One region of the Mesorhizobium sp. 8 genome, then DNA from elsewhere that is predicted to be linked to it. Evidence: predicted binding sites of a transcription regulator. Region 1 holds the regulator's gene; the other holds the start of a gene.
The links. Region 1 encodes PhoB, which activates phosphate uptake and scavenging genes when phosphate is short. Its sites were predicted from a motif close to TGTCATNNANCTGTCAT; they were not measured.
Positions count from the first base shown of each region.

Region 1 (15,365 bases):
TGGCACCCGGCCGCGTCTGACATCGGTTAAGGTTAGTCGATCGTTAACAGGTGTAGTGCACAGTTCCTGCGTCGGGTCGCAGGGAGGCCCGATCGTGCATTGGCGGGGATGGGATGACGAAGGCGGACGACAAGGTCGCGAGCGGCGATGCGCTCCCCAGCGGAGCGTTGCGCGAATTCCTGGATGTCGGCTGCGACTGGCTGTGGGAAACCGATGCGGAATTGCGCTTCTCCTGGCTGTCGGACAATTATCGCGAAGCAACGGGCATCGATCCCGCCCGGGTGATCGGCCGCTTCCGCTTCGATTTCCTCAAGGCCGTGCTGGCGGGCAGCCGAAGCGCCGCCGCGCATCTCGAGGATCTGCAGGAACGCCGGCCGTTCCGCGATTTCGTCTACGAGCTTGGCGGCGGCAAGCCCGAATGCCGCTGGATATCGACGTCCGGCGTACCCCGCTTCGATGCGGAAGGCCGTTTCATCGGCTATCGCGGCGTCGGCCGCAACGTCACCGCCATGGCGGATGCGTTCGGCGAGCTGAAAGGGGAGGGCAGGGAGAGGCCGCCGACAACCGGCGAAGTCGACCGCGACCTCCTGTTCGACCTGCAGCGCACGATCGATGCCATGACGATGGGCATCGTCATCCTCGATGCCGACCTCAGGGCGGAACTCGTCAACCGCGCTTTCTACGACATCTGGAAGGTGACGGCGGAGCAGGTGGGCATCGGCGATCCGTTCCGCGCCCTGATGGACGTCAATCGCCATAACGGCATCTACGACGTGGCCGACGACCGCTGGGAAATCTACGTCGCTTCGCGGCTGACGGAGATCCGCGCCGGAGACGTCGCGCCGCGCGAGTTCCGCCGGGCCGATGGCTGCGTCATGATCTATTCGGTGACGGCGCTTTCCGGCGGCAAGCGACTCATCTCCTATTACGACGTCACCGAACTGAAGGAGCGCGAGGCCGAACTCGCCGAGGCCCTGGAGAAGGCCAAGCTCGCCGAGGCGGTGATCGACAGCGTGCCGAACCCGATGTTCGTCAAGGACGAAAACCTCCGCTACGTCCTGGTGAACCAGGCCTTCGCCGACTTCTTCGACACGACGCCCGAAAGGATCGTCGGCCAGACCGACGCCAGCCTCGTGCCGGCGCACGAGCAGGGCCTGTTCGAGGACGACGAGCGGCGGGTCCTGGAAACCGGCGAGATCTACGAGGTCCAGACGGCCCACGTCCGCAACGGCGCCGAAGTCTATCGCATCGTGCGCAAGAACAGGGTCGGGTCGGCCAGCGGCAAGGCCTATCTCGCGGCCTCGATCTTCGACGTGACCGAGCTGAAACGGCGCGAGACGGAGGCCGAGGAGGCAAGGCAGCGCCTGGCCAGCGTGCTGGAATCGCTGCCGGCCGGCGTCATCATCTACGACCGCGACGACCGGTTCGTGCTGGCCAACCGCAAGCTGCAGGAATCGCAGCCGGAAATGACGGCCGCATGGGTGCCGGGCTCGACGTTGCGGCAGGCGATGGAGATCGGGCATCGGGCCGGCTATTTCCGCAACAGCGGCGATCCTGCGCTCGATGCGCTCTACGACAGCGATCCGGAAGGCTGGCTGGACAGGCGGGTGGCGCTGTATCACGGCCCCAGGCGGGTTTCGGAGCGGCGCAATCCGGACGGGCGCTGGTATCAGGCCTACGATGCCCGCACCGAGGACGGCACCTTCATCGGCGTGCGCGTCGACATCACCGAACTGAAGGAACGCGAGCAGGCGCTGCGGGAGTCGATGCGGGAGAACGAGGTGTTCCGTTCGCTGATCGACAACGTGCCGGTGTCGATCTACGCCAAGCGCTCGGACCTCAGGCTTTTCTACGTCAACAAGGGCTGGTGCGACCTCACCGGCGTTTCCAAGGAAGAGGCGATCGGCAAGACCGACATCGAGGTTTTCGGCGCCGACGGCGAAGCCTTCGTGGCGGGCGACCTCGCCGTGCTGCGCTCCGGCGAGACGCAGGAGGTGGAAGAGACGGTGACGTCGGCCGACGGTTCCGTGCGCCACCAGTTCGCCCGCAAGGGCGCGATGATCGCCTCCGACGGCTCGCTCTACCTGATCGGCTCGACCACCGACATCACGCTGCTCAAGCAGCGCGAGGCGGAGTTGCAGCAGGCCGAGCAGCGCGCCGTGCTGGCCGACCGCGCCAAGTCCGAATTCCTCGCCAATATGAGCCACGAGATCCGCACGCCGATGAACGGCGTGCTCGGCATGGCCGAACTGCTGTCCAAATCGGAGCTGGACGCCAAGCAGCGCACCTTCACCGACATCATCGTCAAGTCGGGCAACGCGCTGCTCACCATCATCAACGACATCCTCGACTTCTCCAAGATCGATGCCGGCCAGCTCGTGCTCGACCCCGCGCCGTTCAGCCTGGCGGAAGCGATCGAGGACGTGGCGACGCTGGTCTCTACGCGGGCGAAGGAAAAGGACCTGGAGCTGATCGTGCGCGTCGAGCCGGGGCTGGACTCGATGTTCGTCGGCGACGTCGGGCGCATCCGCCAGATCGTCACCAACCTGCTCGGCAATGCGGTGAAGTTCACCGACGAAGGCCATGTGCTGGTGGACGTCACCGGCCGCAGGATGCCGGCCGGCACCCGCCTGACCATCTCGGTGACCGATACCGGCATCGGCATTCCGCCGGACAAGCTGCGGCAGATCTTCGAGAAGTTCAGCCAGGTCGACGCTTCCTCCACCCGCCGGCACGAGGGCACGGGGCTGGGGCTTGCCATCACCTCGCGACTGGTGGAGATGATGGGCGGCGAGATCGGCGTCGAGAGCGACGAGGGCAAGGGCTCGACCTTCTGGTTCACGGTGACGCTGCCGAGCGCCGCCGAACAGGGCGCTCGCCGCATCATGCCCATCGACGTCAGCGGCGCGCGCGTGCTGATCGTCGACGACAACGCCGTCAACCGCTCGATCCTGAGCGAGCAGATGGCATCCTGGGGGTTCGATTCTTGCGCGGCCGAAAGCGGCACGGAAGGGCTCAAGGTGCTGGTGGCCGCCGCCGCTTACGGCCTGCCGGTGGACTGCATCGTGCTCGACTACCAGATGCCCGGCATGTCGGGGCTGGAAATGGCGCGTATCGTGCGCGCCACCGAAGGCCTGGCGGGCACGCCCATCATCTTGCTGACCTCGGTCGACCAGTCGCTTGCCGGCTCCAGCTACCGCGAGCTCGGCATCGATGCCCAGCTCATCAAGCCGGCGCGCTCCTCGGCGCTGCTGGAAACGCTGGTCGCCACCATCCAGCGTCATCATGCCGTCGCCATGCACCAGCAGCAGGAAGGGCCGGCGCCGTTCGACGATGCCACCCCGGCCGCCGCGAGTCCGACGCAACCCGTACCCCGGCGCGCGCCCGCGACGGAGCGGGCGATGCTCGCCCCGCCGCCGGCCCGGCCGCGTCCGGCCGTCGCCGAGGGCGAGGGGCTGGACATCCTCGTGGCGGAGGACAATGAGGTCAACCAGCTCGTCTTCACACAGATCCTCGGCGAAACCGGCTTCAGCTTCGAGATCGTCGGCAACGGCCGCAAGGCGCTGGAGGCCTGTTTCAAGCTCAAGCCGCGCATGATCCTGATGGACGTGTCGATGCCGGAGATGAACGGCCTGGAGGCCACCGGCGAGATCCGCCGGCGCGAAGAGATCGAGGGCACGCATGTTCCCATCGTCGGCGTCACCGCGCATGCGCTGAAGGGCGACCGCGAGCGTTGCATCGAGGCCGGCATGGACGACTACCTGCCCAAGCCGATCAGCCCCAAGGCGCTCGCCGAGAAGGTCGAGCGGTGGCTGGGCGGTAGCGCCGACACGCAGCGCCGCGCCTGACCAGAGTCCATTCGCGATGCGGAAACCGCGCGGGGCGACCCGCGCGGGGCGCTTGTGCGGTGTCAAACGGCCGACACGAAACTGTCATGCGACTGTAACACAGCGGGTCTATGGCCTCACCGGGCGCCGCCAAAAGGCGTCGAGAGACCAATCCGAACAGGAGCAGGCCAGATGAGACATTTCACCCGCTCGGCGGTCACCGCGATCGCCATCACTGCGGCATCCTTCAGCTTCCCGGCCCTGGCGGCCGACATTTCCGGCGCCGGCGCGACTTTCCCCTATCCGATCTATGCCAAGTGGGCCGATGCCTACAAGAAGGAGACGGGCGTGGGGCTGAACTACCAGTCCATCGGCTCGGGCGGCGGCATCAAGCAGATCAAGGCCAAGACCGTGACGTTCGGCGCCTCGGATGCGCCGCTGAAGGGCGAGGACCTCGAGGCGACCGGCCTCGTGCAGTTCCCGATGGTGATGGGCGGCATCGTGCCGGTCGTCAACATCGAAGGCATCGAGCCGGGCGCCCTGGTGCTCGACGGCGCCACGCTCGCCGACATCTTCATGGGCAAGATCACCAACTGGAACGATCCGGCCATCGCCAAGCTGAACCCCGATGCCAAGCTGCCCGACATGGCCATCGCCGTCGTGCACCGCTCGGACGGCTCGGGCACGACCTTCAACTTCGCCAACTACCTCGCCGCCACCAACGGCGAGTGGAAGGAAAAGGTCGGCGTCAACACCGCGCTGGAATGGCCCGTCGGCATCGGCGCCAAGGGCAATGAAGGCGTCGCCAACAACGTCGCCCAGACCGGCGGCGCCATCGGCTACGTCGAATATGCCTACGCCAAGCAGAACAAGCTGATCTACACCGACCTGATTAATAAGGAAGGCAAGAAGGTCGAGCCGACCGCCGCTTCGTTCCAGGCGGCCGCCTCCAATGCCGACTGGAACTCGGTTCCGGGCTACGGCGTGATCCTCGGCGACCAGCCGGGCGCCGAATCCTGGCCGATCACCGCCGCCACCTGGATCGTGCTCTACAAGAAGCCCGACGATGCCACGGCCACGGCCGAGGCGCTGAAGTTCTTCTCCTGGGCCTACGCCAAGGGCGACGATGCCGCCGCCGAGCTCGACTACGTCGCGATGCCCGACTCCGTCGTGAAGAGCGTCGAGGAGACCTGGGCCAAGGAAATCGTCGACGCGGACGGCAAGGCGCTGTTCCCGGCCACCAACTGATAGCCGCGGTCGGCGGGACCGGATTTCCGGTCCCGCCTGCCTGACCTTGCTTGCGCAAACCGATCGGGATTGGCTGGATGACCCTGGTAGCAACGGCGAATTCGTCGAGTGAAAGCCGAGCCCTGCGCGAGCGCGAGGCGACGGTGCGCCGCTTCGCGCTGACCGATCTCATTTTCCGCGGCGTGGCCAAGGGTTCGGCCATCCTCGTGCTCCTGATCCTCAGCGGCGTCGCCGTCTCGCTGGTCGTCGGCGCCTGGCCGGCGCTGGCCAAGTTCGGCCCCGCATTCCTCGGCACCGAAAGCTGGAATCCGGTGACGGAGAATTTCGGCGCGCTGGCGCCGATCTACGGCACGGTCGTCACCTCGGCCATCGCCCTCCTGATCGCCGTGCCCATCGGCCTCGGCATCGCGGTCTTCCTGACCGAACTCTGCCCGCGGCCGCTGCGCCGGCCGATCGCCATCGCCGTCGAGCTTCTGGCCGGCATTCCGTCCATCATCTACGGCATCTGGGGCCTATTCGTCTTCGCGCCGTTCCTGCAGCGCACGGTGCAGCCCTTTATCATCTCCGTCTTCCATGACGTGCCGGTGCTGAACTCGCTGTTCGCCGGCCCGCCCTACGGCATCGGCATGCTGACCTCGGCGCTGATCCTGGCGATCATGGTGCTGCCTTTCATCACCTCCATCACCAAGGACGTGTTCGACACGGTGCCGACGGTGCTGAAGGAATCTGCCTACGGCGTCGGCTGCACCACCTGGGAGGTCATGCGCCGCATCGTCATTCCCTATACCCGCGTCGGCATCATGGGCGGCGTCATGCTGGGCCTCGGGCGCGCGCTCGGCGAGACCATGGCGGTGACCTTCGTCATCGGCAACGCGCACCGGGTCTCCGCCTCGCTGTTCGCGCCCGGCACGACGATCTCGGCCACCATCGCCAATGAATTCACCGAGGCCGACGGCGAGATCTACACCTCCTCCCTGATCGCGCTCGGCCTGATCCTGTTCGTCATGACCTTCATCATCCTCGCCGCCGCCCGCTACATGCTGTTGCGGATCGAGCGCCGCGCCGGAGCCTGACAGATGTCCGCTGCCTCCTCGCTCTATAGCCGCCGCAAGGCTCGCAATTCGGTGATGATGACGCTGTGCGTCGTCGCCGCCGGCATCGGGCTTGCCTGGCTGGCGCTGATCCTCGGCGCGCTGCTTTGGAAAGGGCTCGCCGGCCTCAACCTCGCCGTCTTCACCGAGATGACGCCGCCGCCCGGCGAAGCCGGCGGCCTGTTGAACGCCATCGCCGGCTCGGTCGCCATGACGGTCATCGCCGTCGTCGTCGGCACGCCGGTCGGCATCCTCGCCGGCACCTACATGGCGGAATACGGCCGCTTCTCGAAGATCACCGTGGTGGTGCGCTTCATCAACGACATCCTGCTGTCGGCGCCGTCGATCATCATCGGCCTGTTCATCTACGAATTGATGGTGCGGCCGATGGGCCATTTCTCGGCGCTGGCGGGTGCGGTGGCGCTCGCCATGCTGGTCATCCCGGTGGTGGTTCGCACCACCGAGGACATGCTGAACCTCGTGCCCAACGCATTGCGCGAAGCCGGCACCGCGATCGGCGCGCCGCGCTGGATCGTCATCCGCTCGGTCGCCTACCGGGCGGCGCTTTCGGGCATCGTCACCGGCATTCTGCTCGCCGTCGCCCGCATCTCCGGCGAAACGGCGCCGCTGCTCTTCACCGCGCTCAACAACCAGTTCTGGTCGGGCAACCTTAACGCGCCGATGGCCAGCCTGCCGGTGACCATCTTCCAGTTCGCGCTCAGCCCCTATGAGGAGTGGCAGCAACTGGCCTGGACCGGCGCGCTCATCATCACCTTCACCGTGCTGGGCTTGAGCATCTTCGCCCGCAGCCTGACCGGACGCAGGATCTAAAGGATCATGAAACCCATGCTCTCCAACGAAATCATCACGGCCGACGTCATCAACGCGGCGACGCCGAAGACCAAGATCGAGGTGAAGAACCTCAATTTCTACTACGGCGAATCGAAGGCCCTGAAGGACATCACGCTCTCCCTGCCGGAGCGCAGCGTCACCGCCTTCATCGGCCCGTCGGGCTGCGGCAAGTCCACGCTGCTGCGCGTCTTCAACCGCATCTACGAGCTTTACCCGAAGCAGCGCGCCGACGGCGAGGTGCTGCTCGACGGCGAAAACATCCTCGACCGGTCGCAGGATTTGAACCTCCTGCGCACCAAGATCGGCATGGTGTTCCAGAAGCCGACGCCGTTCCCGATGTCGATCTACGAGAACATCGCCTTCGGCATCCGCCTTTACGAAAAGCTGACGAAGGCGGAGATGGACGAGCGCGTCGAACAGGCGCTGAAGCGTGCCGCCCTGTGGACCGAGGTCAAGGACAAGCTCGACGCCAGCGGCACCTCGCTGTCCGGTGGCCAGCAGCAGCGCCTGTGCATCGCCCGCACGGTGGCGGTGAAGCCCGAGGTGATCCTGCTCGACGAGCCGTGCTCGGCGCTCGATCCGCTGTCGACGGCGCGCATCGAGGAACTGATCGACGAGTTGCAGGCTGACTACACCATCGTCATCGTCACCCACAACATGCAGCAGGCGGCGCGCGTCTCGGCGCAGACCGCCTTCATGTATCTCGGCGAGCTGATCGAGTTCGACAAAACCGAGAAGATCTTCACCGCGCCTAGCGAAAAGCGCACGCAGGACTACATCACCGGCCGCTTCGGCTGACCGCCAGCACGGATACGGAAACAGCATCATGGCTGAACATACGGTCACCTCCTTCGACGACGATCTCGCCCATATCAGCCGGCTTGTCGGCGCGATGGCCGATCTCGCCGGCACGATGGTCGGCGACGCCACGCGGGCGCTGATCGAGAGCGACACCGGGCTCGCCCAGCGCGTGGTGTCCGACGACGTGGTGATGGATGCGCGCCAGCGCGAGCTCGACAATCGCGCCATCACCCTCATCGCCAAGCGCCAGCCGATGGCGGACGATCTGCGCGCGGTGGTTGGCGCCATCCGCATGGCGGGCGATCTCGAGCGCATCGGCGACCTTGCCAAGAACATCGCCAAGCGCGTCGGCGCCGTCGGCCAGGGCGGCATGTCGCGCGAGCTTTCGCATTCCATCGACGCCATGGCGCAACTGGTGCTGATCCAGGTCAAGGGTGTCGTGGAAGAATACAGCGCCGGCGATACCGCGGCGCTGGCGCGGCTCAGGAACGACGACGAGCGCATTGACGTGAAATACACCTCGGTGTTCCGCGAGCTTCTCACCTACATGATGGAAGATCCGCGCAACATCACCGCCTGCACGCACCTGTTGTTCTGTGCCAAGAATCTCGAGCGTATCGGCGACCATGTGACGAACATCGCCGAAAACGCGTATTATGTGCTGACCGGCGAGCAGTTGCCGGCGGCGCGGCCGAAGACCGACGAGACGGCGATGCCGGCACCGGCCGCGTGAAGGCACAGACGGGATGGTTGCAATGATCGCGCCGCGCATCATGGTGGTGGAGGACGAGGAGCCGCTGGGCGTCCTGCTCCGCTACAATCTGGAATCGGAAGGCTACCAGGTCGAGGTGGTGACGCGCGGCGACGAGGCCGAGCTGCGTCTGCAGGAGAACGTGCCCGACCTTCTGGTGCTGGATTGGATGGTGCCGGCGGTGTCCGGCATCGAACTGTGCCGGCGCCTCAGGATGCGGCCGGAGACGGAACGGCTGCCGGTCATCATGCTGACCGCGCGCGGCGAGGAGAGCGATCGGGTGAGGGGGCTTTCCACCGGGGCTGACGACTATCTGGTCAAGCCGTTCTCGACGCCGGAGTTCATGGCCCGGGTCAAGGCGCTGCTGCGCCGCGCCAAGCCGGAAGTGCTGTCCTCGATGCTGAAGGTCGGCGACATCGTGCTCGACCGCGAGCAGCACAGGGTCTACCGCAAGAAGAACGAACTCAAGCTCGGGCCGACCGAATTCAAGCTGCTGGAATTCATGATGCGGCATCCCGGCCGGGTGTTCTCGCGCACGCAACTGCTCGACAACGTCTGGGGCGAGACCGTCTATATCGACGAGCGCACGGTGGACGTCCATGTCGGGCGGCTGCGCAAGGCCGTCAACAACGGCCGCATGCCCGACATCATCCGCACCATACGCGGCGCCGGCTACGCGATCAGGGAAGATTGATCCCGTTCCGGCCGGCGGTGGGGTCGCCTCCATTGCGTTGACGCGGGGACTTGCTAGAAAGAGGCAGGACTTCACGGCGCGCGAAACCCCGCAGTTGAAAAAGCTCTTTCCAATCATGGCCTTCGTGGCCGTTGCGTTGGCCAGCCTGATCATGGCGGGGTTCGCCTACTTCGCCACGCAGGAAGCCGCCCGCATCAAATTCTCGGCAACGGCGGACGACGCGCTGAACCGCATCGAAAGCCGCGTCGACCTGCATCTTTCACTGCTGCGTTCCACCCAGGCGCTGTTCGACGCCCGCAACGGCAACATTTCGAGCAGCGAATTCAAGTCGTTCTTCGACGCGCTCGACGTCGACGGCAATTTCGCCGGCCTGCGCGGCATCGGCTTTCTGAAGATGGTCAAGGCGGGCGACGAGGCGGTGGCGGAGCGCATCATCCGCCGCGATCACGGCTTCGACCGCGCCATCTTCCCGGCCTCGAATACACCCTGGCGCGCGCCCGTCGTGCTGTTCGAGCCGCTCGACCCGGCGAGCCAGAAGGCGATCGGCTACGACATGATGAGCGATCCCGTGCGGCGCGCGGCGATCGAGAAGGCGGCGGCCGACGACGAGCAGCACGCCAGCGGCCTGACGATGCTGGGCGAGGAGACAGGTGCGGACCAAGCCTATGCCGGCTTCATCGTCTTCGTGCGGCTGAACGTGCGGACCGCGCCGGACAGCATCGAATCGTCGGGCAAGACGGCGACCGGCTTCCTGTTCGCCTCCTTTCGGGCGCAGCAGCTTTTCCAGGCGGCGCTGCGGCGCGAGCCACTGCTGCCGGTCAATATCGAGGTCTATGACGGCGCACCGGAGGCGGGGCGGCTGCTGTTCCGCTCGGAGACTCCGCCGGCATCGGGGCTGGGCACCAGGCTCGTCGCGGCGCGCACCGTCACCGTGGCCGGGCGCGAATGGACGATCCTGTTTCGCCCCACCAGCGCGTTCACGCCGCCGTCGTCGCGCGCCATCCCGGTGATGCTCGGCCTGTTCGGCCTGCTGCTTGCCGGCGCGATCGCGCTCATCGCGCGCTACCAGGAGCGCGCCTACGACGCCGTTTCGCTGCTGCACGAGACGTCGGAGATGAATCTGATCGAAAAGGACCTGATGCTTCAGGAAATGAAGCACCGCATCAAGAATTCGATCACCCGCGTGCTCGCCATCGCCCGCCAGACGGCGGCGGGATCGAGTGGGATCGACGAGTTCTCGGAGTCCTTCTCGGCGCGGTTGCAGGCAATGGCCGCCTCGCAGGACATGCTGACGCGTTCACGCTGGCAGAAGGCCGACCTCGGCGACCTGCTGCGCATCGAGCTCGGCCAGGCGTTCGGCAAGGAGCTTCCGGACGGCCTGCTGACGGGTCCGCAGGTGCTGCTTGACGAGAAAACGACGCAGGCGCTCGGCCTGACCTTCCACGAACTGGCGACCAATGCGCTGAAATACGGTGATGCCAACGCCGTCGGAAGGCTGAAGGTGGGCTGGCGGGTCGAAGGGCGAGGCGGCACGCGCAAGCTGGTGCTGAACTGGCGCGAATCGGGCCAGACAAAGCTCGCGGCGCCGTCGAAGGTGGGCTTCGGCACGAAGCTGATCGACATGAACATCACGCGCGAGCTGCATGGCACCATCAGCCGCGATTTCCAGTCCGACGGGCTGAAGGTGACGATCGACATTCCGCTCGCAGGTTGACATACCGTCAGGAAAAAAGGCGGAAACCGGGACCCCGGCTTCCGCCTTTTTCGTTCGTTGCCTGCCCGAAGCGCGCCGCGATCTATCGGATTCGCCGGCTGCGCTTCAGGTTCGTTTCCGGGCGAGGCTTTAGTTGCAGCGCGCGGTGTAGATACGGCCGGTGCGTGGGCTGCGATACTGGCAGTAGCCATTGCGCAGGTTGCGCACCAGCAGGCCCGAACCGGCGCCGACGACCGCGCCGACAGCCGCGCCCTTCCAGCCGCCGATGGCGCCGCCGATGAGCGCGCCCGCGCCTGTCCCGACGCTGACATCCTGCTCGGTCGTGGTGCAGCCGCTCACCGCGGCGACCATTGCCACGACCACCAAAATCTTGCGCATGAAGTACTCCTCTCGCTGAATCAGTCCCTCGCTTTGCAGCGCAGGCCGATCTCTAGCACAACAGATCGGTTTGCGTCTGCCCTGCTTCCATCTTGGCTAAGAGAGTCTTTTTTCGGGCGCTCAGGGGGTGTTGGCGGCGATCATGACGGACGGCTTCTCGACCGAGGCCTGCAATCTGCCGTCTGTGATGCTCCAGACAATCTCGCCGTCCTCTTCCTCCATCGCCGGATCGACCGCGATGCATGTGCCGAGCACGCGCGGCGCGCGGCCTGCGAGGTCCTCCAGCGCGAAGGGCTGTTCGCTGGTGCAGTCCTCACTCGTCTCGAAGATCGGCGTCGGTGCCGGCAGTTCGCGGCACTGGGCGAGATCGGGCGAACAGCCAACGATGAAAAGCACGGCGGCGATGTGTTCCATGGCGGAAACCTCCGCCCCAGAAACGGCTTCGCCCCGACTCGGTTCCGTCCGGGCTCCCGCCTAAGGTGCCGTCGGGGTTATTGCTTCAGCACGTCCGCCCATTCGGGATGGCGGCGGAACTGCGCGGCGGCGAAAGGGCAGAGCGGGATGATCTTCTTGCCCGCCGCGCGCGCCTCCTCGACCGCGCGGGTCACGAGGTGAAGGCCGACGCCCTGGCCGCGGAAGGCGTCCGGCACGCCGGTGTGGTCGATGATGATCTGGTGCGTGCCGATGCTGGTGAACGTCATCTCCGCCTCGGCGCCGTCAGGGCCGCGCACGACGTAGCGACCCTTGCCGCCGCCGAGGTCTTTCCGTTCGATCTTCGGCAAGGTGTTGCTCATCGATCCACTCCTTCGACAGATTCAACAGGCGCGGCCGACAGAAATGTCCGGGCCGCCGCTATCTCGTTGGGACGGACCTCGTGGCCGCCCTCGTGCCATTCCACCGTGACATCGGCATTTGCGGCGCGCAAATAGGCGTCGAGCCGTGCCGTCAGGTCCGGTGGGCAGATCGGATCGTGGCGGCCCGCCGTGAGAAGGATGCGCTTGCCGGCGAGGCTGCCGTCGATCCGGGGTTCGAACGGAATCAGCGGATGCATCAGTACCAGCGCGTCGAACAGCTGCGGCCGCGCGAAGACAGTCGAGGCGAGGATGTTGGCGCCGTTCGAGTAGCCGAGGCCGTAGACGGCCGACGGTTTTGCCGCCGCAACGTGGGCGGCCACGAAATCCGCCATCTTGGCCGTCGCGCGGGCAAGGTCGGCGAGGTCGTAGACGCCCTCGCCGGTGCGGCGGAAGAAGCGCGCGGCGCCGAATTCCGACACGTCGCCGCGCGGCGACACGATCGTCGCTCCCGGCACGAGGTCGTGGCCGAGCGAGGGAAGCTGGTTCTCGTCGCCGCCGGTGCCGTGGAAGACGAACAGCAGCGGTCCACCCGGCTTTCCGGGCAGGACCTTATGGATGTAGCCGTCGATGCTCATGGCTTCCTCCTCAATCGTCCAGCGGCTGCAGGTGCTGTTCCAGCCAAGGCCGCATATGCGCGTGCTGGCCGGGCAGTTTCAGCGCCTCGCCGAGATGGGCGGTGTCCTCGTCGCGGTCGAAGCCCGGCTCGTTGGTAGCGACCTCGAACAGGACGCCGCCCGGCGTGCGGAAATAGATCGCCCAGAAGTAGTCGCGGTCGATCACCGGCGTCACCTGGTAGCCGGTATCCATCAGCGCCTTGCGCACTTCGAGCTGCTTTTCGCGGTTCTCCACCGCGAAGGCGACGTGGTGGACCGAGCCGGCGCCGAGGCCGGCGACGTTCGCGCCCGGCAGCGTCTCGATGTCGACGACGTTGGCGCCGTTGCCGCCCTTGATCGCCAGCCGCTTGATGTTGCCGGCGCGGTCCGCCTCCTCGTAGCCCATGAATTTCAGGAGCTCCTCGGTGGCGCCGCCGTCACGCAGCCTGAGCGACACGGAATGGAAACCACGGATGGCGTCATCGCCCGGCACGCCGCCTTTCGCCCATGGGGCGCGGTCGTCGCCCTTGGCCTCGACCAGCGCGAAGCTGTCATTGTCGGGGCCGGTGAAGGTCAGGCGCTTCTCGCCGAATTTTTCCTCGCGCGCCAGGCCGGTGACACCCTGTTCGGCGAAACGCTGTTCCCAGTAGGGAAGCGTGCCTTCGGGCACCGAGAAAACAGTGGTGCCGACCTCGCCGACACCGGGCCGGCCCTTGCCGATGTTGGGAAAGGGGAAATAGGTCATCACCGAGCCGGGCGTGCCGACCTCATCGGCATAGTAGAGGTGGTAGACGTCCGGCGCATCGAAGTTGACGGTCTTCTTCACCCGGCGCAGGCCGAGCTTGTGCGTGAAGAAGTCGTTGTTGCGGCGCGCATCGCCCGCCATCGAGGTGACGTGATGCAGCCCTTTGATCTGGTCGAGCATGGTCCTGCTCCCTTCGGGTTCCGGCGGCCCTTGCCGCTCTGTCCCTGCCAATATGAGGCCGATATAGCGAGCGGCACAGATGGCAAACACAGGATGATCTGTGCTGAAAAAGTGAACGATGGATAGGCGTTCGTTCACTCTGAGCAAAACATGCCGGAAGGCCCGCGCCGTCGCCGGCGCGGGCCTTCGCTTCACTTCGTCGTCAGGAATCAGCGCAGGATCATGCGCTGCTCGTCGCGCTTGTCGGCGTAGCTGCCCTTGTCGTAGGCGGCCTGAGCCTGGAGCTGATCCTTGGTGAAGTTGGTGTAGAGGTACGTCTTGCCACCCTTGTCGGTCATGAATTTCAGCTTGTCCATGCCGATCGCCACCGGCTTGGCGCCGATGCCGAGGAAGCCGCCGACATCGACGACGACGGCGTCCACCTGATTGTCGGACGTCAGCACGATGTCACCGATCTTGCCGATATTGGCGTCGTCGGCGCCGTAGACCGTCGTGCCGATCAGGTTGTCGGCGCTGATCTTGTCGGCCGGCATCTCGGTCAGGGTGGACTTGTCGATGGCCGCCGTCTGGGTGTCGTCGGTCGCGGTCGTGCCGGAGGCCGCCGCCGGCGCCTCGGCCGTCTTGTCGGTCACCGCGTCACCCTTCTCGGCAGCCGTGGTGGCGGGCGTCACCGCCGGCGGGGCGTCGGGTGCCGCAGCCGTGCTCGCGGGCACCGGGTCGTAGGCCTTGCGGTCGAAGTCCGGCAGGCCTTCAAGCTGTTCCTTCGAGGCGCCCTCGACCACGATCCAGCGGTCGCCATTCTTTTCCGCCCACTTGCCCTTGTTGTAGTCGAAGGCGACGTTCTTGGTGCCGATGCCGAGGAAGCCGCCGACGCCGATGACCAGCGATTCGGCCTTGCCGTCCTTGTTCAGCACCATGTCCTTGACGTCGCCGATCTTCTGCGCGTCGTCGGCGGTGCCGTTGTAGACGCTTTCGCCGATGACCTGGCTGGCAAGCGTGCCGTCCGGCTCGACGATCTCGGCCGGCGGGGTCGGTGCCATCGCCGTGTCGCCGCCCGCAGGTGCCGCCGTGCCGCCGGCCGCGGCGGCGGGCGGAGGCGCGGGCAGGTAGGGCGTCTGGTCGAAATCGGGCTGCGCCGTCAGGTCTTCCTTGCTTGTCTCGGCCACCAGCCAGCGGTCGCCGTTCTTCTCGGCCCATTTCAGTTTGTCATAGTCGAAGGCGACGTTCTTGGCGCCGACGCCCAGGAAGCCGCCGACGCCGATGACGATGGATTTCGCCTGGCCGTCCTTGGTGAAGACGACATCGGTGACCTTGCCGATGCTCTCGGCATCGTCGGCGGTGCCGTTATAGACGCTCTCGCCGATGATGTTGGTCATCAGGCTGCCGTCGGCCTGCACGACGGGAGCCGCCGGCGCGGCGTTCTCGGTCGCGGGCGCGGCCGGAGCCGGCGTCGTCGTTTCCTGTGCAAAGGCGCCGGAGGCCAACAGCATCGCCAGCGCGGTCGTTGCCAAAAGTTTGCGGGTCATGGTTGTCTCTCCTCGTGCGTTTTCATGCGCCATGCCGGCCTGTCCCGTTGCGGACAGGCACGGCGTGGCGTCCTACCCGTTCACAACGTGGTGATGCCGGTTCCGTTCCGT
Region 1 is NZ_CP040914.1:2,457,733-2,473,097, reverse strand. Features, by position in the region: gene FGU64_RS11965 (PAS domain-containing protein) at 114-3,848, shown strand; gene pstS (phosphate ABC transporter substrate-binding protein PstS) at 4,020-5,075, shown strand; gene pstC (phosphate ABC transporter permease subunit PstC) at 5,153-6,148, shown strand; gene pstA (phosphate ABC transporter permease PstA) at 6,152-6,997, shown strand; gene pstB (phosphate ABC transporter ATP-binding protein PstB) at 7,013-7,816, shown strand; gene phoU (phosphate signaling complex protein PhoU) at 7,845-8,552, shown strand; gene phoB (phosphate regulon transcriptional regulator PhoB) at 8,575-9,264, shown strand; gene FGU64_RS11930 (CHASE domain-containing protein) at 9,359-10,978, shown strand; gene FGU64_RS11925 (YMGG-like glycine zipper-containing protein) at 11,108-11,356, opposite strand; gene FGU64_RS11920 (hypothetical protein) at 11,477-11,770, opposite strand; gene FGU64_RS11915 (GNAT family N-acetyltransferase) at 11,848-12,150, opposite strand; gene FGU64_RS11910 (alpha/beta hydrolase) at 12,147-12,785, opposite strand; gene FGU64_RS11905 (VOC family protein) at 12,796-13,728, opposite strand; gene FGU64_RS11900 (PRC-barrel domain-containing protein) at 13,938-15,254, opposite strand.

Region 2 (15,365 bases), 2.2 Mb from region 1:
AAGCATGCGCTGTCGGCCAAGGCCAAGGCTGCCTCGATCATCGTCGTCGACGACCTGAAGCTGGCCGAGGCCAAGACCAAGGCGCTGGCGGCCAATTTCGCCACGCTCGGCCTCACCAACGCTCTGTTCATCGGCGGCGCCGAACTGGACCAGGGCTTCAAGAAGGCCGCTGCCAACATTCCGAACATCGACGTTCTGCCGATCCAGGGCATCAACGTCTACGACATCCTGCGCCGCGGCACGCTGGTCCTTTCCAAGGCGGCGATCGAGGCCCTCGAGGAGCGCTTCAAATGACCGACCTTCGTCATTACGATGTGATCGTCTCGCCGGCGATCACCGAAAAGTCGACCATGGCGTCCGAGCAGAACCAGGTGGTCTTCAACGTCGCCAAGAAGGCTTCCAAGCCCGAGATCAAGGCGGCCGTCGAGGCGCTGTTCGGTGTCAAGGTCACGGCCGTCAACACGCTGGTGCGCAAGGGCAAGGTCAAGCGCTTCCGCGGCACGATCGGCCGTCAGGGCGACGTCAAGAAGGCTGTCGTGACGCTGGCCGACGGCCAGTCGATCGACGTCGCGACCGGTCTCTGAGCTAGGGCGCTGAGGACAAGAAAATGGCTTTGAAACATTTTAACCCGATCACGCCGAGCACCCGTCAGCTCGTCATCGTCGACCGCTCGGACCTCTACAAGGGCAAGCCCGTCAAGGGGCTGACCGAGGGCCTGACCAAGTCGGGCGGCCGCAACAACTACGGTCGCATCACGGCACGCTTCATTGGCGGCGGTCACAAGCGTTCGTACCGCATCATCGACTTCAAGCGCCGCAAGCTGGATGTCGTCGGCACCGTCGAGCGTATTGAATACGACCCGAACCGCACTGCCTTCATCGCACTGATCAAGTACGAGGACGGCGAGCTGAACTACATCATCGCCCCGCAGCGTCTGCAGGCCGGTGACAAGGTTGTTGCCTCCATGGCCGCCGATGTGAAGCCGGGCAACGCGATGCCGCTGTCGGCCATGCCGGTCGGCACCATCGTCCACAACATCGAGCTGAAGCCGGGCAAGGGCGGCCAGGTCGCCCGTTCGGCCGGTGCCTACGCCCAGCTCGTCGGCCGCGACCAGGGCATGGCGATCCTGCGCCTCAACTCGGGAGAGCAGCGCATCGTCCACGGTTCGTGCTTCGCCACCATCGGCGCCGTCTCGAACCCCGATCACGGCAACATCAACGACGGCAAGGCCGGCCGCACCGTCTGGCGCGGCAAGCGCCCGCACAACCGCGGCGTCGTGATGAACCCTGTTGACCACCCGCACGGCGGCGGCGAAGGCCGCACCTCGGGCGGCCGCCACCCGGTCACCCCGTGGGGCAAGCCGACCAAGGGCAAGAAGACGCGCTCGAACAAGTCGACCGACAAGTTCATCGTGCGCTCGCGCCACGCGCGCAAGAGCTAAGAAGAGGTAGCTGAAGTGACTCGTTCAGTCTGGAAAGGCCCGTTCGTCGACGGCTATCTGCTGAAGAAGGCAGACAAGGTCCGCGAAGGCGGCCGCAACGAGGTGATCAAGATGTGGAGCCGTCGCTCCACCATCCTGCCGCAGTTCGTCGGCCTCACCTTCGGCGTCTACAACGGCCAGAAGCATGTCCCGGTCTCGGTGAACGAGGACATGGTCGGCCACAAGTTCGGTGAGTTCGCCCCGACCCGTACCTACTACGGCCACGGCGCGGACAAGAAGGCAAAGAGGAAGTAACGATGGGCAAGGCCAAAGCACCGCGCAAGCTCGCCGACAATGAGGCGCGCGCGGTCCTGCGCACGATCCGCATCAGCCCGCAGAAGCTGAATCTGGTTGCCGCCATGATCCGCGGCAAGAAGGTGGCGGCTGCGCTGAGCGACCTCGAATTCTCGCGCAAGCGCATTTCCGGCACCGTCAAGAAGACGCTGGAGTCGGCGATCGCCAACGCCGAGAACAATCATGACCTCGACGTCGACGCGCTGGTCGTGGCCGAGGCCTATGTCGGCAAGTCGATCGTCATGAAGCGCTTCCACGCTCGTGGCCGCGGTCGCGCCAGCCGTATCGAAAAGCCGTTTTCGCACCTCACGATCGTTGTTCGTGAAGTCGAGGAAAAAGGGGAGGCCGCCTGATGGGCCAGAAAATCAATCCGATCGGGCTGCGCCTCGGCATTAACCGCACCTGGGATTCGCGCTGGTACGCCAACACCGGCGAGTACGGCAAGCTGCTGCACGAGGACCTCAAGATCCGCGAGTATCTTGAGAAGGAACTCAAGCAGGCCGCGATCTCCAAGATCGTCATCGAGCGCCCGCACAAGAAGTGCCGCGTCACCATCCATGCCGCGCGCCCGGGCCTGATCATCGGCAAGAAGGGCGCCGACATCGAGAAGCTTCGCAAGAAGCTGACCGAGATGACGAAGTCCGAGACCCACCTCAACATCGTCGAGGTGCGCAAGCCGGAGACCGACGCCACGCTGATCGCACAGTCGATCGCCCAGCAGCTCGAGCGCCGTATCGCTTTCCGCCGCGCCATGAAGCGCGCCGTGCAGTCGGCCATGCGTCTCGGTGCCGAAGGCATCCGTATCAACTGCGCCGGCCGTCTCGGCGGCGCCGAGATTGCGCGCATGGAGTGGTATCGCGAAGGTCGCGTTCCGCTGCACACGCTGCGCGCCGATGTCGACTACGGCACGGCCGAGGCGCACACCGCCTACGGCATCTGCGGCGTCAAGGTCTGGGTGTTCAAGGGCGAGATCCTGGAGCATGACCCGATGGCTTCGGAGCGCCGTGCCACCGAGGGCGATCACGCCGGCGAGCGTTCGGGCGCACGTCGTCGCGAGAACGCCTGAGCATAGAGAGAATTTGGAGCAAGTAAGATGCTGCAGCCAAAGCGCACAAAGTTCCGCAAGCAGTTCAAGGGCCGCATCCACGGTACCGCCAAGGGCGGCACCAACCTGGATTTCGGCGGCTTCGGGCTGAAGGCGCTGGAGCCGAACCGCGTCACCGCGCGCGAGATCGAGGCGGCCCGCCGCGCGATCACGCGTGAGATGAAGCGCGCCGGCCGTGTCTGGATCCGGGTGTTCCCGGACGTTCCGGTCACCTCGAAGCCGACCGAAGTCCGCATGGGCAAGGGCAAGGGCGCGATCGATTACTGGGCCTGCCGCGTCAAGCCCGGCCGCATCATGTTCGAGATCGACGGCGTGCCGGAAGACATCGCCCGCGAGGCCCTGCGCCTCGGCGCCGCCAAGCTGTCGGTCCGCACGCGCTTCGTACAGCGCATCGCCGAATAAGGACGCCGAAGATGAAAGTCGAAGAACTCCGCTCGAAGACGCAGGACCAGCTCTCGGACGATCTGGCGGCCCTCAAGAAGGAGCAGTTCAACCTGCGCTTCCAGAAGGCCACCGGCCAGCTCGAGAAGACCGCGCGCGTCAAGCAGGTCCGCAAGGACATCGCCCGCATCAAGACCATCGCTGCCGAGAAGGCAGCGGCCAAGAAGGCTTAAGGATAAGACCATGCCGAAGCGCATCCTGCAGGGCACCGTCGTCAGCGACAAGAACGAGAAGACCGTCGTGGTCAAGGTCGAGCGTCGCTTCACCCACCCGGTGATGAAGAAGACCGTGCGTATGTCGAAGAAGTACAAGGCGCACGACGAGAACAACGCCCACAAGGTCGGCGACACCGTGTTCATTCAGGAATCGGCGCCGATCTCGAAGGACAAGCGCTGGGTGGTCGTCACCGCCGAGCAGGCCGAACAGGCCCAGGCGTAACGAACGAATTTTGGACAGACCGGGGAAGGGCGATGCGCCCGTCCCGATAGAAAAGAAGAAGGCGGCCAGTCATGATTCAGATGCAAACTAACCTGGACGTTGCCGACAATTCCGGCGCGCGCCGTGTCATGTGCATCAAGGTGCTGGGCGGCTCGAAGCGGAAGTATGCCTCCGTCGGCGACATCATCGTGGTGTCGATCAAGGAAGCCATTCCGCGCGGCCGCGTGAAGAAGGGCGACGTGATGAAGGCCGTGGTGGTTCGTACCGCCAAGGACATCCGCCGTCCCGACGGCAGCGTGATCCGTTTCGACAAGAACGCGGCCGTTCTCGTCGACAACAAGAAAGAGCCGGTGGGCACGCGTATCTTCGGCCCGGTTCCGCGCGAGCTTCGCGCCAAGAACCACATGAAGATCATCTCGCTGGCCCCCGAAGTGCTGTAAGGAGCCGGACAAATGCAGAAGATCCGTAAGGGCGACAAGGTCGTCGTGCTTTCCGGCAAGGACAAGGGCCGCTCCGGCGAAGTCGTGTCCGTGCAGCCGAAGGAAGATACCGCGATCGTTCGCGGCATCAACATCGTGGTTCGCCACCAGCGCCAGACCCAGTCGCAGGAAGGCGGTCTCATTCGCAAGGAAGCGCCGATCCATCTTTCGAACCTTGCTGTTGCCGACCCCAAGGACGGCAAGCCGACCCGCGTCGGCTTCAAGTTCGAGAAGGACGGCAAGAAGGTGCGCTTCGCCAAGCGCTCGGGAGAAACGATCAATGGCTAAGGCAGCGCAGGCAGAAGCCAACAACACGCCGCGCCTGAAGAAGGTCTACAACGAGACCATCCGCAAGGCGCTGCAGGAGCAGTTCAAGTACGACAACGAGATGCAGATTCCGCGTCTCGACAAGATCGTGCTGAACATGGGCGTCGGCGAAGCGACGGGCGATTCCAAGAAGCCCACGGTCGCCGCCGAGGACCTGTCGCAGATCGCCGGCCAGAAGGCCGTCGTGACCCGCGCGCGCAAGTCCATCGCCACCTTCAAGGTGCGCGAGAACATGCCGATCGGCACCAAGGTGACCCTGCGCGCCGAGCGCATGTACGAGTTCCTCGACCGCCTGGTCAACATCGCGCTGCCGCGCGTTCGCGACTTCCGCGGCCTGAACCCGAAGAGCTTCGACGGCCGTGGCAACTACGCCATGGGCATCAAGGAGCACATCGTGTTCCCGGAGATCAACTACGACAAGGTCGATCAGATCTGGGGCATGGACATCATCGTTTGTACGACTGCGAAGACGGACGACGAGGCTAGGGCTTTGCTCAAGGCTTTCAACTTCCCCTTCCGCCAGTAACGGCAGCGAGCAAAGGAAAATCTGAAATGGCAAAGACCAGCTCAGTTGAGAAGAACAATCGGCGGCGCAAGCTCGTCGCCCAGTACGCTGCCAAGCGTGCGGCGCTCAAGGCCATCGTCATGGATCAGTCCAAGCCGATGGACGAGCGTTTCCGTGCCCAGTTGAAGCTTTCGGCGCTGCCGCGCAACTCGGCCAAGATCCGCATCCGCAACCGCTGCGAAGTGACCGGCCGTCCGCGCGCCTACTATCGCAAGCTCGGCCTGTCGCGTATCGCGCTTCGCGATCTGGGCAATACCGGGCAGGTTCCGGGCCTGGTCAAGTCGAGCTGGTAAGGAGGACACGATATGTCATTGAGCGATCCTCTCGGCGATATGCTGACCCGCATCCGTAACGCCTACGGCCGTAAGAAGTCGAGCGTTTCGACCCCGGCCTCGCGTCTGCGCGCCCGCGTTCTCGACGTGCTGAAGGCGGAAGGCTACATCCGCGACTACAGCCAGACCGATTTCGACAACGGCAAGTCCGAGATCGAGATCGAGCTGAAGTATTTCGACGGCAACCCGGTGGTGCGCGAGATTTCCCGCGTCTCCAAGCCCGGTCGCCGCGTCTATGTTTCGGCCAAGTCCATCCCGCACGTCGCCAACGGCCTCGGCATCGCCATCCTTTCGACGCCGAAGGGCGTGATGGCCGATCATGAGGCCCGCGAGCAGAACGTCGGCGGCGAAGTGCTCTGCCAGATCGTCTGATCTCGAAGAGCGAACTGTAAGAAGCGAGGAGACGAAGATGTCTCGTATTGGAAAGAAACCCGTCGCGGTGCCGCAGGGCGTGACCGCTTCGGTGAACGGCCAGACCGTCTCGGCCAAGGGGCCGAAGGGCGAGCTGAAGTTCGTCGTCAACGACGAGGTTCTGGTGAAGCTGGAGGACGGCAACATCTCCGTCCAGCCGCGTGACGATTCCAAGGGCGCGCGCTCCAAGTGGGGCATGTCGCGCACCCAGATCGTCAACATCCTGACCGGCGTGAAGGACGGCTTCGAAAAGAAGCTCGAGATTACCGGCGTCGGCTATCGCGCCGCCATGCAGGGCAAGGACCTGCAGCTTGCGCTCGGCTTCTCGCACGACGTCGTCTACAAGACCCCGGCCGGCATCACCATCTCGACGCCGAAGCCGACCGAGATCAGCGTCGTCGGCATCGACAAGCAGCAGGTCGGCCAGGTCGCCGCCGAGATCCGCGAATATCGCGGCCCCGAGCCCTACAAGGGCAAGGGCGTGCGCTATGCCGGCGAGCGCATCGTGCGCAAGGAAGGCAAGAAGAAGTAATTTAAGGCAATAGGGGAATAGGGGAGTAAGGCAATAACAAGGGCACACATATTGCCCTACTGCCTTATTCCCTTACTCCCTTAAGATGCAACGCCACGGGGAATTGTCGCGGGAGCCAGGCTACCGCACACGGCAAACCCCGGTTTATGAAGGCAGGAACAGACCATGGCAGACAAGGCCGCAACCCAGAAGCGCGCGCAGCGCATCCGCCGCCAGATCAAGAAGGTCGCCGGCGACCGCCCGCGTCTTTCGGTGCACCGCACCTCCAAGAACATCTACGCCCAGGTGATCGACGACGCGAAGGGCCACACGGTGGCCGCCGCCTCGACGCTGGAGAAGGATTTCAAGGCCGGCAAGAAGACGGGCGCCGATTCCGCCGCTGCCGCCGCGATCGGCAAGCTGGTCGCCGAGCGTGCGGTCAAGGCCGGCGTCAAGGAGGTCGTGTTCGACCGTGGCGCCTACATCTATCACGGCCGCGTCAAGGCGCTGGCCGAGGCGGCCCGCGAGGGTGGCCTGAGCTTCTAAAACTGCTTCTACGGCGGTTGCGGCAAAAAAGTTGCTGACTTTTGCGCCGGGATCGTTCACAGGAAGCGCGATTTCGCCGCCGGCGGCCCGAAAACGGGGCGCCGGCATTTCAGCAGCCCGTGCTACCGGAAAAGAACAAGGACTAGGATATGGCACAGGAACCCAGGGAACGCGGCCGCGATCGTGGCCGTGACCGCGAGGAGCGCGACGACGGCATCGTCGACAAGCTCGTTCACATCAACCGCGTCGCCAAGGTGGTCAAGGGTGGCCGTCGCTTCGGCTTCGCCGCCCTCGTCGTCGTCGGCGACCAGAAGGGCCGCGTCGGCTTCGGCCACGGCAAGGCGCGCGAAGTGCCGGAAGCCATCCGCAAGGCGACCGAGTCGGCCAAGCGCGACATGATCTTCGTGCCGTTGCGTTCCGGCCGCACGCTGCATCATGACGTGGAAGGCCGCTGGGGCGCCGGCAAGGTGCTGCTGCGCGCCGCCAAGCCCGGTACCGGCATCATCGCCGGCGGCCCGATGCGCGCCGTCTTCGAGACGCTCGGCATGCACGACGTCGTCGCCAAGTCGATGGGCTCGTCGAACCCCTACAACATGGTTCGCGCCACCTTCGACGCGCTCAAGAGCCAGATGCATCCCAAGGATGTGGCTGCTGCGCGCGGTATCAAGTATTCGACCCTTCAGGCCCGCCGCGGCACCGCCGTTGCGGCTGAAGAGTAAGCTGGAAGGACCACGAAAATGGCCAAGAAAGCTGCCAAGACCATCACCGTCGAGCAGATCGGCTCGCCGATCCGCCGGCCGAAGGAACAGCGTGCCACGCTGGTCGGCCTCGGCCTGAACAAGATGCACAAGCGGCGCACGCTGGAGGACACGCCTTCGGTGCGCGGCATGATCGCCGCCGTTTCGCACCTCGTCCGCGTCGTCGACGAGGCCTGATAGGCGCGCAGGAGAAAGACCATGAAACTCAACGATCTGCGTGACAACGAAGGCGCGACCCATTCCAAGAAGCGTCTCGGCCGTGGCATCGGCTCGGGCTCCGGCAAGACCGGCGGCCGTGGCGTCAAGGGCCAGAAGTCCCGCTCCGGCGTCGCCATCAACGGCTTCGAGGGCGGCCAGATGCCGCTCTACCGCCGTCTGCCGAAGCGCGGCTTCAACAACATCTTCGCGAAGCACTTCGTGACGGTGTCGCTGGCCCGCATCCAGGCCGCGATCGACGCCAAGAAGCTCGACGCCAAGGAAACGGTCAATGCCGAGGCGCTGGTCAAGGCCGGCGTTATCCGCCGCGTCAAGGACGGGGTTCGCATCCTTTCCGACGGCGAACTGAAGGCCAAGGTCGCCTTCGACGTTGCCGGCGCCTCCAAGGCCGCTCTCGAAAAGATCGAGAAGGCCGGCGGCTCCGTCAAGCTGCCCGAGAAGGCGGCCGCCGAGTAAGCGCCGGGGGTAGGGCGCCTGGCGCCCCGATCCGTCCCGTGAACGAGCGGCCGCGTCAGTGCGGCCGCTTGCATATTCGGGACTGCGAGCTTATCTCGGTTTCGCGCGTCGCCTGATCGGGTGCCTTTGCAGCGAGACCTAGAGCAATTCCAGGACAAGCGGGAATCGGTTTTCCACCCGGAATTGCGAGAAAACAAAAGCGAGCGTTTCCGCGCTTCGAAGGAAGCGGAGATGCACCGGCGGAGAATCAGGCATGGCTTCGGCTGCTGAACAACTTGCTTCCAATCTGAATTTCGCCACCTTCGCCAAGGCCGAGGAACTCAAGAAGCGCATCTGGTTCACGCTCGGCGCGATGCTGGTCTACCGGCTCGGCACCTACATCCCGCTGCCGGGCATCAACCCGGAGGCCTTCGCCCAGGCCTTCAAGCAGCAGAGCGGCGGCGTGCTGGGCATGTTCAACATGTTCGCCGGCGGCGCCGTCGAGCGCATGGCGATCTTCGCTCTGGGCGTCATGCCCTACATTTCCGCCTCCATCATCATGCAGTTGATGACGTCGGTCATTCCCTCGCTCGAAGCCTTGAAGAAGGAAGGCGAGCAGGGCCGCAAGATCATCAACCAGTACACCCGCTACGGCACCGTGCTGCTCGCCATCGTCCAGTCCTACGGCATTGCGGTGGGCCTGCAGAGCGGCAACAACATGGTCATCCATCCCGGCCTGTTCTTCCAGCTTTCCACGGTCATCAGCCTGACCGGCGGCACCATGTTCCTGATGTGGCTGGGCGAGCAGGTCACCGCCCGCGGCATCGGCAACGGCGTGTCGCTGATCATCATGGCAGGCATCATCGCCGGCATGCCGCGCGCGCTCGGCGCGACGCTGGAGATGGGCCGTACCGGCTCGCTGTCGACCGGCTTGATCCTGGCCATCATCGTGCTCGCCGTCGTCGTCGTGGCGCTGATCGTCTTCTTCGAGCGCGCCCAGCGCCGGCTTCTGATCCAGTATCCGAAGCGCCAGGTCGGCAACCGCATGTTCCAGGGCGACACCTCGCACCTGCCGCTGAAGCTCAACACCTCGGGCGTCATCCCGCCGATCTTCGCGTCCTCGCTTCTGCTGCTGCCGGCGACGCTGGCCGGCTTCTCCAACACCACCAACATGCCGGGATGGGCGAACACGATCCTGGCCGCGCTCGGCCACGGCCAGCCGCTCTACATGCTCTTCTACGGCGGCATGATCGCCTTCTTCACCTTCTTCTACACGGCCATCGTGTTCAATCCGAAGGAGACGGCCGACCAGCTCAAGAAGCACTCGGGCTTCATCCCCGGCTATCGTCCGGGCGAGCGCACGGCCGACTACATCGACTATGTACTCACCCGCATCACGGTTGTCGGCGCCATCTATCTGGTCGCCGTCTGCCTTCTGCCCGAATACCTGATCGCCGCAACTGGGATACCGTTCTACCTTGGTGGCACTTCGCTTCTGATCGTCGTCAGTGTAACGCTCGATACGGTCGCGCAGATCCAGGGGCACCTGATCGCGCACCAGTACGAAGGTCTGATCAAGAAGTCGAAGTTGCGCGGGGGTAAGAGAGGCAGATGAGGTTGATATTGCTTGGCCCGCCGGGAGCGGGCAAGGGGACGCAGGCACAGCGCATCGTCGAGAGAAACGGCGTGCCGCAACTCTCCACCGGCGACATGCTGCGCGCGGCGGTGAAGAACGGCACCGAGGTCGGCAAGCGCGCCAAGGCGGTGATGGATGCCGGCGAACTGGTGTCGGACGCCATCGTCAACGCCATCGTCGCCGAGCGGATCGACCAGCCCGATTGCGCGGGCGGCTTCATCCTCGACGGCTATCCGCGCACACTGCCGCAGGCCGATGCGGTGGAAGCGATGCTGGCCGAACGCGGCCTCAAGCTCGACGCCGTGGTCGAGCTGGTCGTCGACGACAAGGCGCTCGTCGGCCGCATCGTCAAGCGGGCGAAGGAGGCCGAGGCGGCCGGGCAGCCGGTGCGCAAGGACGACAATCCGGAGGTGTTCGAGGAACGCCTGCGCGAATATTACAAGAAGACCGCCCCGCTCATCGGCTACTACTACGCCAAGGGCAGCCTGAAGAGCGTCGACGGCATGGCTGACATCGATGCGGTGACCCGTCAGATCGAAGGCGTTCTCGCCGGCGCCTGACCTGAAAATCGAAGACTGCCCTTGACGGGGAGGCCGCTGTGGCGTATGGCGGCCCGTCTCCCGATCAGGCACGAGGCTTGCTTGTCCGCACGGACGAGGCAAGACGGCTTTGAACTGGAACTCCCGCAAGGGCCGGGCTCCACCGGACGCGGGACATCTTGGATAGCGCCAGCTTTGCTGGCCCATATGGAGAAGAGAGAAAATGGCCCGTATAGCCGGCGTCAACATCCCGACCAACAAGCGCGTCGTCATCGCGCTCCAGTACATCCACGGCATCGGCAAGAAGTTTGCCCAGGAGATCGTCGACAAGGTCGGCATCCCCGCCGAGCGCCGCGTCAACCAGCTCACCGACGCCGAGGTGCTCGCCATCCGCGAGACCATCGACCGCGACTACCAGGTCGAAGGTGACCTGCGCCGCGAAGTCTCGATGAACATCAAGCGGCTGATGGATCTGGGCAGCTATCGCGGCCTGCGTCACCGCCGCTCGCTGCCGGTCCGCGGCCAGCGCACGCACACCAACGCCCGCACCCGCAAGGGTCCGGCGAAGGCGATCGCGGGCAAGAAGAAGTAATTTAGGGGAGTAGGGCATTAAGGCACTAGGGCAGTAAGTTCGCGTTCAAGCATACTGCCCTATTGCCCTACCCACCTACTGCCCTCCCAAGGTGTAGCCGCTGGCATTACGGCGGCGTAGAGATCGACTGAAAGGAAAGACATGGCCAAGGAAGCCACCCGCGTTCGCCGCCGCGAACGCAAGAACATTTCGTCGGGCGTCGCCCACGTCAATTCGACCTTCAACAACACCATGATCACCATTTCCGATGCGCAGGGCAATGCGATTGCCTGGTCGTCGGCGGGTGCGCAGGGGTTCAAGGGTTCGCGCAAGTCGACCCCGTTCGCCGCCCAGATGGCTGCCGAGGACGTCGCCAAGAAGGCGCAGGAGCATGGCATGCGCACCCTTGAGGTCGAGGTCTGTGGTCCGGGCTCGGGTCGTGAATCGGCGCTGCGCGCACTGCAGGCGGCCGGCTTCATGATCACCTCGATCCGCGACGTGACGCCGATCCCGCACAATGGCTGCCGTCCGCGCAAGAAGCGGCGCGTCTAACAAGAATAAAGGTCCGTATCGGCGCCCGCGAATAACGGGCGCCTTTGCGGTTTCCAGGTCGCCTGCCACGATTGGATGGTGGCGGGGAAACGGAAGGAAGGCAACATGATCCAGAAAAACTGGCAGGACCTGATCAAGCCGAACAAGATCGAGTTCTCCTCCAAGAACAAGACGCTGACCACGCTGGTCGCCGAACCGCTCGAGCGCGGCTTCGGCCTGACGCTCGGCAACGCGTTGCGGCGCGTGCTTCTGTCGTCGCTGCGCGGCGCCGCCGTCACCGCCGTCCAGATCGACGGCGTGCTGCACGAGTTCTCCTCCATCGCCGGCGTGCGTGAGGACGTCACGGACATCGTCCTCAACATCAAGGAAATCGCCATCAAGATGGAAGGCGACGGCCCCAAGCGCATGGTCGTGCGCAAGCAGGGTCCGGGCGCCGTCACCGCCGGCGACATCCAGACCGTGGGCGACGTCGAGATCCTCAACCCCGACCACGTCATCTGCACGCTGGACGAGGGCGCGGAAATCCGCATGGAGTTCACCGTCGACACCGGCAAGGGCTACGTGCCGGCCGAGCGCAACCGCGCGGAGGACGCGCCGATCGGCCTGATCCCGGTCGACTCGCTCTACTCGCCGGTCAAGAAGGTGTCCTACAAGGTCGAGAACACTCGCCATGGCGAGGAACTCGACAAGGACAAGCTGACCATGTCGATCGAGACCGACGGTTCGATCTCGGGCGAGGACGCGGTGGCTTTCGCTGCCCGCATCCTGCAGGATCAGCTTGGCCTGTTCGTCAACTTCGAGGAGCCGCACAAGGAAGTCGCCACCGAGGCCGTCACCGAGCTCGCCTTCAACCCGGCGCTGCTCAAGAAGGTGGACGAGCTGGAGCTGTCGGTCCGTTCGGCCAACTGCCTGAAGAACGACAACATCGTCTACATCGGCGATCTGATCCAGAAGACCGAGGCGGAGATGCTGCGCACCCCGAACTTCGGCCGCAAGTCGCTGAACGAGATCAAGGAAGTGCTCGCGGCAATGGGCCTGCACCTCGGCATGGAAGTGCCGGACTGGCCGCCGGAGAACATCGAAGATCTCGCCAAGCGTTACGAAGACCAGTACTGAACAGAAGCATTTCCAGCAAAAGTGCAACGCGGTTTTGCGTCCGGAAATGCGGCATAGAAGTAAATAGAACATGGTGCCAAGGACCGGTTCGCCGGTCCGACGGCCATGTGGAAAACCATCAGAGGCCGTGGCCTCTTGAACAATTGAAGAAGGAAAAGACCCATGCGCCACGGTTTCCAGGGCCGCCGCTTCTCCCGCAGCCAGAGCCATCGCAAGGCGATGTTCGCCAACCTCGCCGTCTCGCTCATCGAGCATGAGCAGATCGTCACCACCCTGCCGAAGGCGAAGGACCTGCGTCCCATCGTCGAGAAGCTGGTGACGCTCGGCAAGCGTGGCGACCTGCACGCCCGCCGCCAGGTGATCGCCCAGATCGGCAACGAGGGCGTCGTCAAGCGCCTGTTCGACACCATCGCGCCGCGTTATGCGGAGCGTCACGGCGGCTACCTGCGCATCATGAAGGCCGGCTTCCGCCAGGGCGACAACGCCCCGATGGCCGTCATCGAGTTCGTCGACCGCGACACGTCCGCCAAGGGCGCCGCCGACCGCGCCCGCCTTGAGGCGGAAGGCACGGAGGAAGCCGCAGCCTGACAGGCGCGGTCTTTCGCAGAACGAATTTAGGGGCCTTCGGGCCCCTTTTTCGTTGCGCCCCCTTTTCGTTGCGCCGATGCCGGCTGTGCATCGTCATAGCCCTTTAATCGCATCGTCATCGCACGGTCATGCGTTTGGAACAGAAGGGGAGAGCAAAGAGCGATCCCCAACCCGTTCGAAGGACGATTCGAGATGACCAGATATTCACGCCATTCCCTGCTGGCCACCGTTGCTGCCGCGACCTTACTCGCTTCCGGCGCCGGCCAGGCGCAGGATGCCGCCAACGCCTACCTCCAGCGCGCCGCCAAGGGCGACATCACCCAGCCCGGCGGCGCCCGCCGGCTCAACGGCGACGCCACCGCTGCCTTGCAGGCCATGATCAACGACGGCGAGGTGAAGAACGTCATCCTGTTCATCGGCGACGGTATGGGTGATTCCGAGATCACCGTGGCGCGCAACTATGCCGAAGGTGCCGGGGGCTTCTTCAAGGGCATCGACGCCCTGCCGATCACCGGCCAGTACACCCACTATGCGCTCGACAAGGAAACCGCCAAGCCGAGCTACGTCACCGATTCGGCCGCTTCCGGCACCGCTTGGGCAACCGGCGTGAAGACCTACAACGGCGCCGTCGGCGTCGATGTCCAAGGCAAGCCGCACAGGACGCTGATCGAGCTTGCCAAGGCGGCGGGGCTCGCCACCGGCGACGTCTCCACCGCCGAAATCCAGGACGCCACGCCGGCCGTGCTGCTCGCCCATGTCGCGCAGCGCAAGTGCTACGGGCCGAAGGCCACCGCGGAAAAATGCCCGGCCGACGCGTTGGAGAATGGCGGCCTCGGCTCCATCTCCGAACAACTCCTGAATACCCGCGCCGACGTCGTGCTGGGTGGCGGCGCCAAGAGCTTCGGCGAGGTCGCCAGGGCCGGCGACTGGAAGGACAAGACGCTGCTCGACCAAGCCAGGGAGCGCGGTTTTGCCGTCGTGACGAACGCGGACGAACTGGCCGCCGTCACGGTGGCCGATCAGGACAAGCCGGTGCTCGGCCTGTTTTCGGAAGGCAACATGCCGGTGCGCTGGAAGGGGCCGAAGGCCGCCCACTACGGCAACATCGACCAGCCGGCCATAACCTGCGAGCCCAACGCCGAGCGCGCCGCCTCGGTGCCGACGCTGGCGGCGATGACCGACAAGGCGATCGAACTCCTGAAGACCAACGACAAGGGCTTCTTCCTGCAGGTCGAGGGCGCCTCCATCGACAAGCAGGACCACGCGGCCAACCCCTGCGGCCAGATCGGCGAGACGGTCGATCTCGACGAGGCCGTGCAGGTCGGCCTCGACTTCGCCAAAGCCGACGGCAAGACGCTGATCATCGTCACGGCCGACCACGCCCATGCCAGCCAGATCATCCCGAACGGGGTGAAGGCGCCCGGCCTCACCCAGGCGCTCAACACCAGGGACGGCACGGTGATGACGGTGACCTACGGGAACTCCGAAGAAGCGGACGACCAGGAACACACCGGCGCGCAGCTCCGCGTCGCCGCCTTTGGTCCGCATGCCCCCAACTTCGCCGGCCTGACCGACCAGACGGACATGTTCTACACCATCTCCGATGCGCTGAAGCTCCAGCCCGAGCAGCGCGCCGACGCGCAGTAAGCCGGTTGCCAAAGGCGTCGGCCGATCCGGCCGGCGCTTCCTTTGCAGGGCCGCACAGAGATTGCTCTGTGCGGCCTTTCATTTTGCACAATCGTCGCGACAATGGCGCCCGACCGTTGGAGGATTCGTTCATGCGCGCCAGAAGGCCGATGCTCTATCTCGCCTGTGCCCTGATGGCGGCTTTTGCCGCGCTGACGGTCGGCCGCGCGGTGGCTGAGGACAAGAACAACGAACCCGGCCTGACCGAGGTGCTGACCGACCTGCTGCACGGCGCCGAAGGCGACGATGCCACCGCCGGCCCCGACCGCCGCGTGCCCTTCGGGCGCGAGGAGATGCAGCTTTCCTTCGCCCCGCTGGTCAAGCAGACCGCGCCGGCGG
Region 2 is NZ_CP040914.1:253,006-268,370, forward strand. Features, by position in the region: gene rplD (50S ribosomal protein L4) at 1-294, shown strand, start outside; gene FGU64_RS01295 (50S ribosomal protein L23) at 291-584, shown strand; gene rplB (50S ribosomal protein L2) at 608-1,441, shown strand; gene rpsS (30S ribosomal protein S19) at 1,457-1,735, shown strand; gene rplV (50S ribosomal protein L22) at 1,738-2,127, shown strand; gene rpsC (30S ribosomal protein S3) at 2,127-2,840, shown strand; gene rplP (50S ribosomal protein L16) at 2,868-3,281, shown strand; gene rpmC (50S ribosomal protein L29) at 3,293-3,493, shown strand; gene rpsQ (30S ribosomal protein S17) at 3,504-3,758, shown strand; gene rplN (50S ribosomal protein L14) at 3,830-4,198, shown strand; gene rplX (50S ribosomal protein L24) at 4,211-4,525, shown strand; gene rplE (50S ribosomal protein L5) at 4,518-5,090, shown strand; gene rpsN (30S ribosomal protein S14) at 5,117-5,422, shown strand; gene rpsH (30S ribosomal protein S8) at 5,435-5,833, shown strand; gene rplF (50S ribosomal protein L6) at 5,871-6,404, shown strand; gene rplR (50S ribosomal protein L18) at 6,570-6,929, shown strand; gene rpsE (30S ribosomal protein S5) at 7,079-7,648, shown strand; gene rpmD (50S ribosomal protein L30) at 7,667-7,864, shown strand; gene rplO (50S ribosomal protein L15) at 7,886-8,359, shown strand; gene secY (preprotein translocase subunit SecY) at 8,613-9,953, shown strand; gene FGU64_RS01390 (adenylate kinase) at 9,950-10,534, shown strand; gene rpsM (30S ribosomal protein S13) at 10,737-11,105, shown strand; gene rpsK (30S ribosomal protein S11) at 11,247-11,636, shown strand; gene FGU64_RS01405 (DNA-directed RNA polymerase subunit alpha) at 11,742-12,752, shown strand; gene rplQ (50S ribosomal protein L17) at 12,915-13,340, shown strand; gene phoA (alkaline phosphatase) at 13,533-14,987, shown strand; gene FGU64_RS01420 (DegQ family serine endoprotease) at 15,119-15,365, shown strand, end outside.
Region 2: the regulator PhoB is predicted to act here: its motif matches at 13,454-13,470, upstream of phoA (alkaline phosphatase).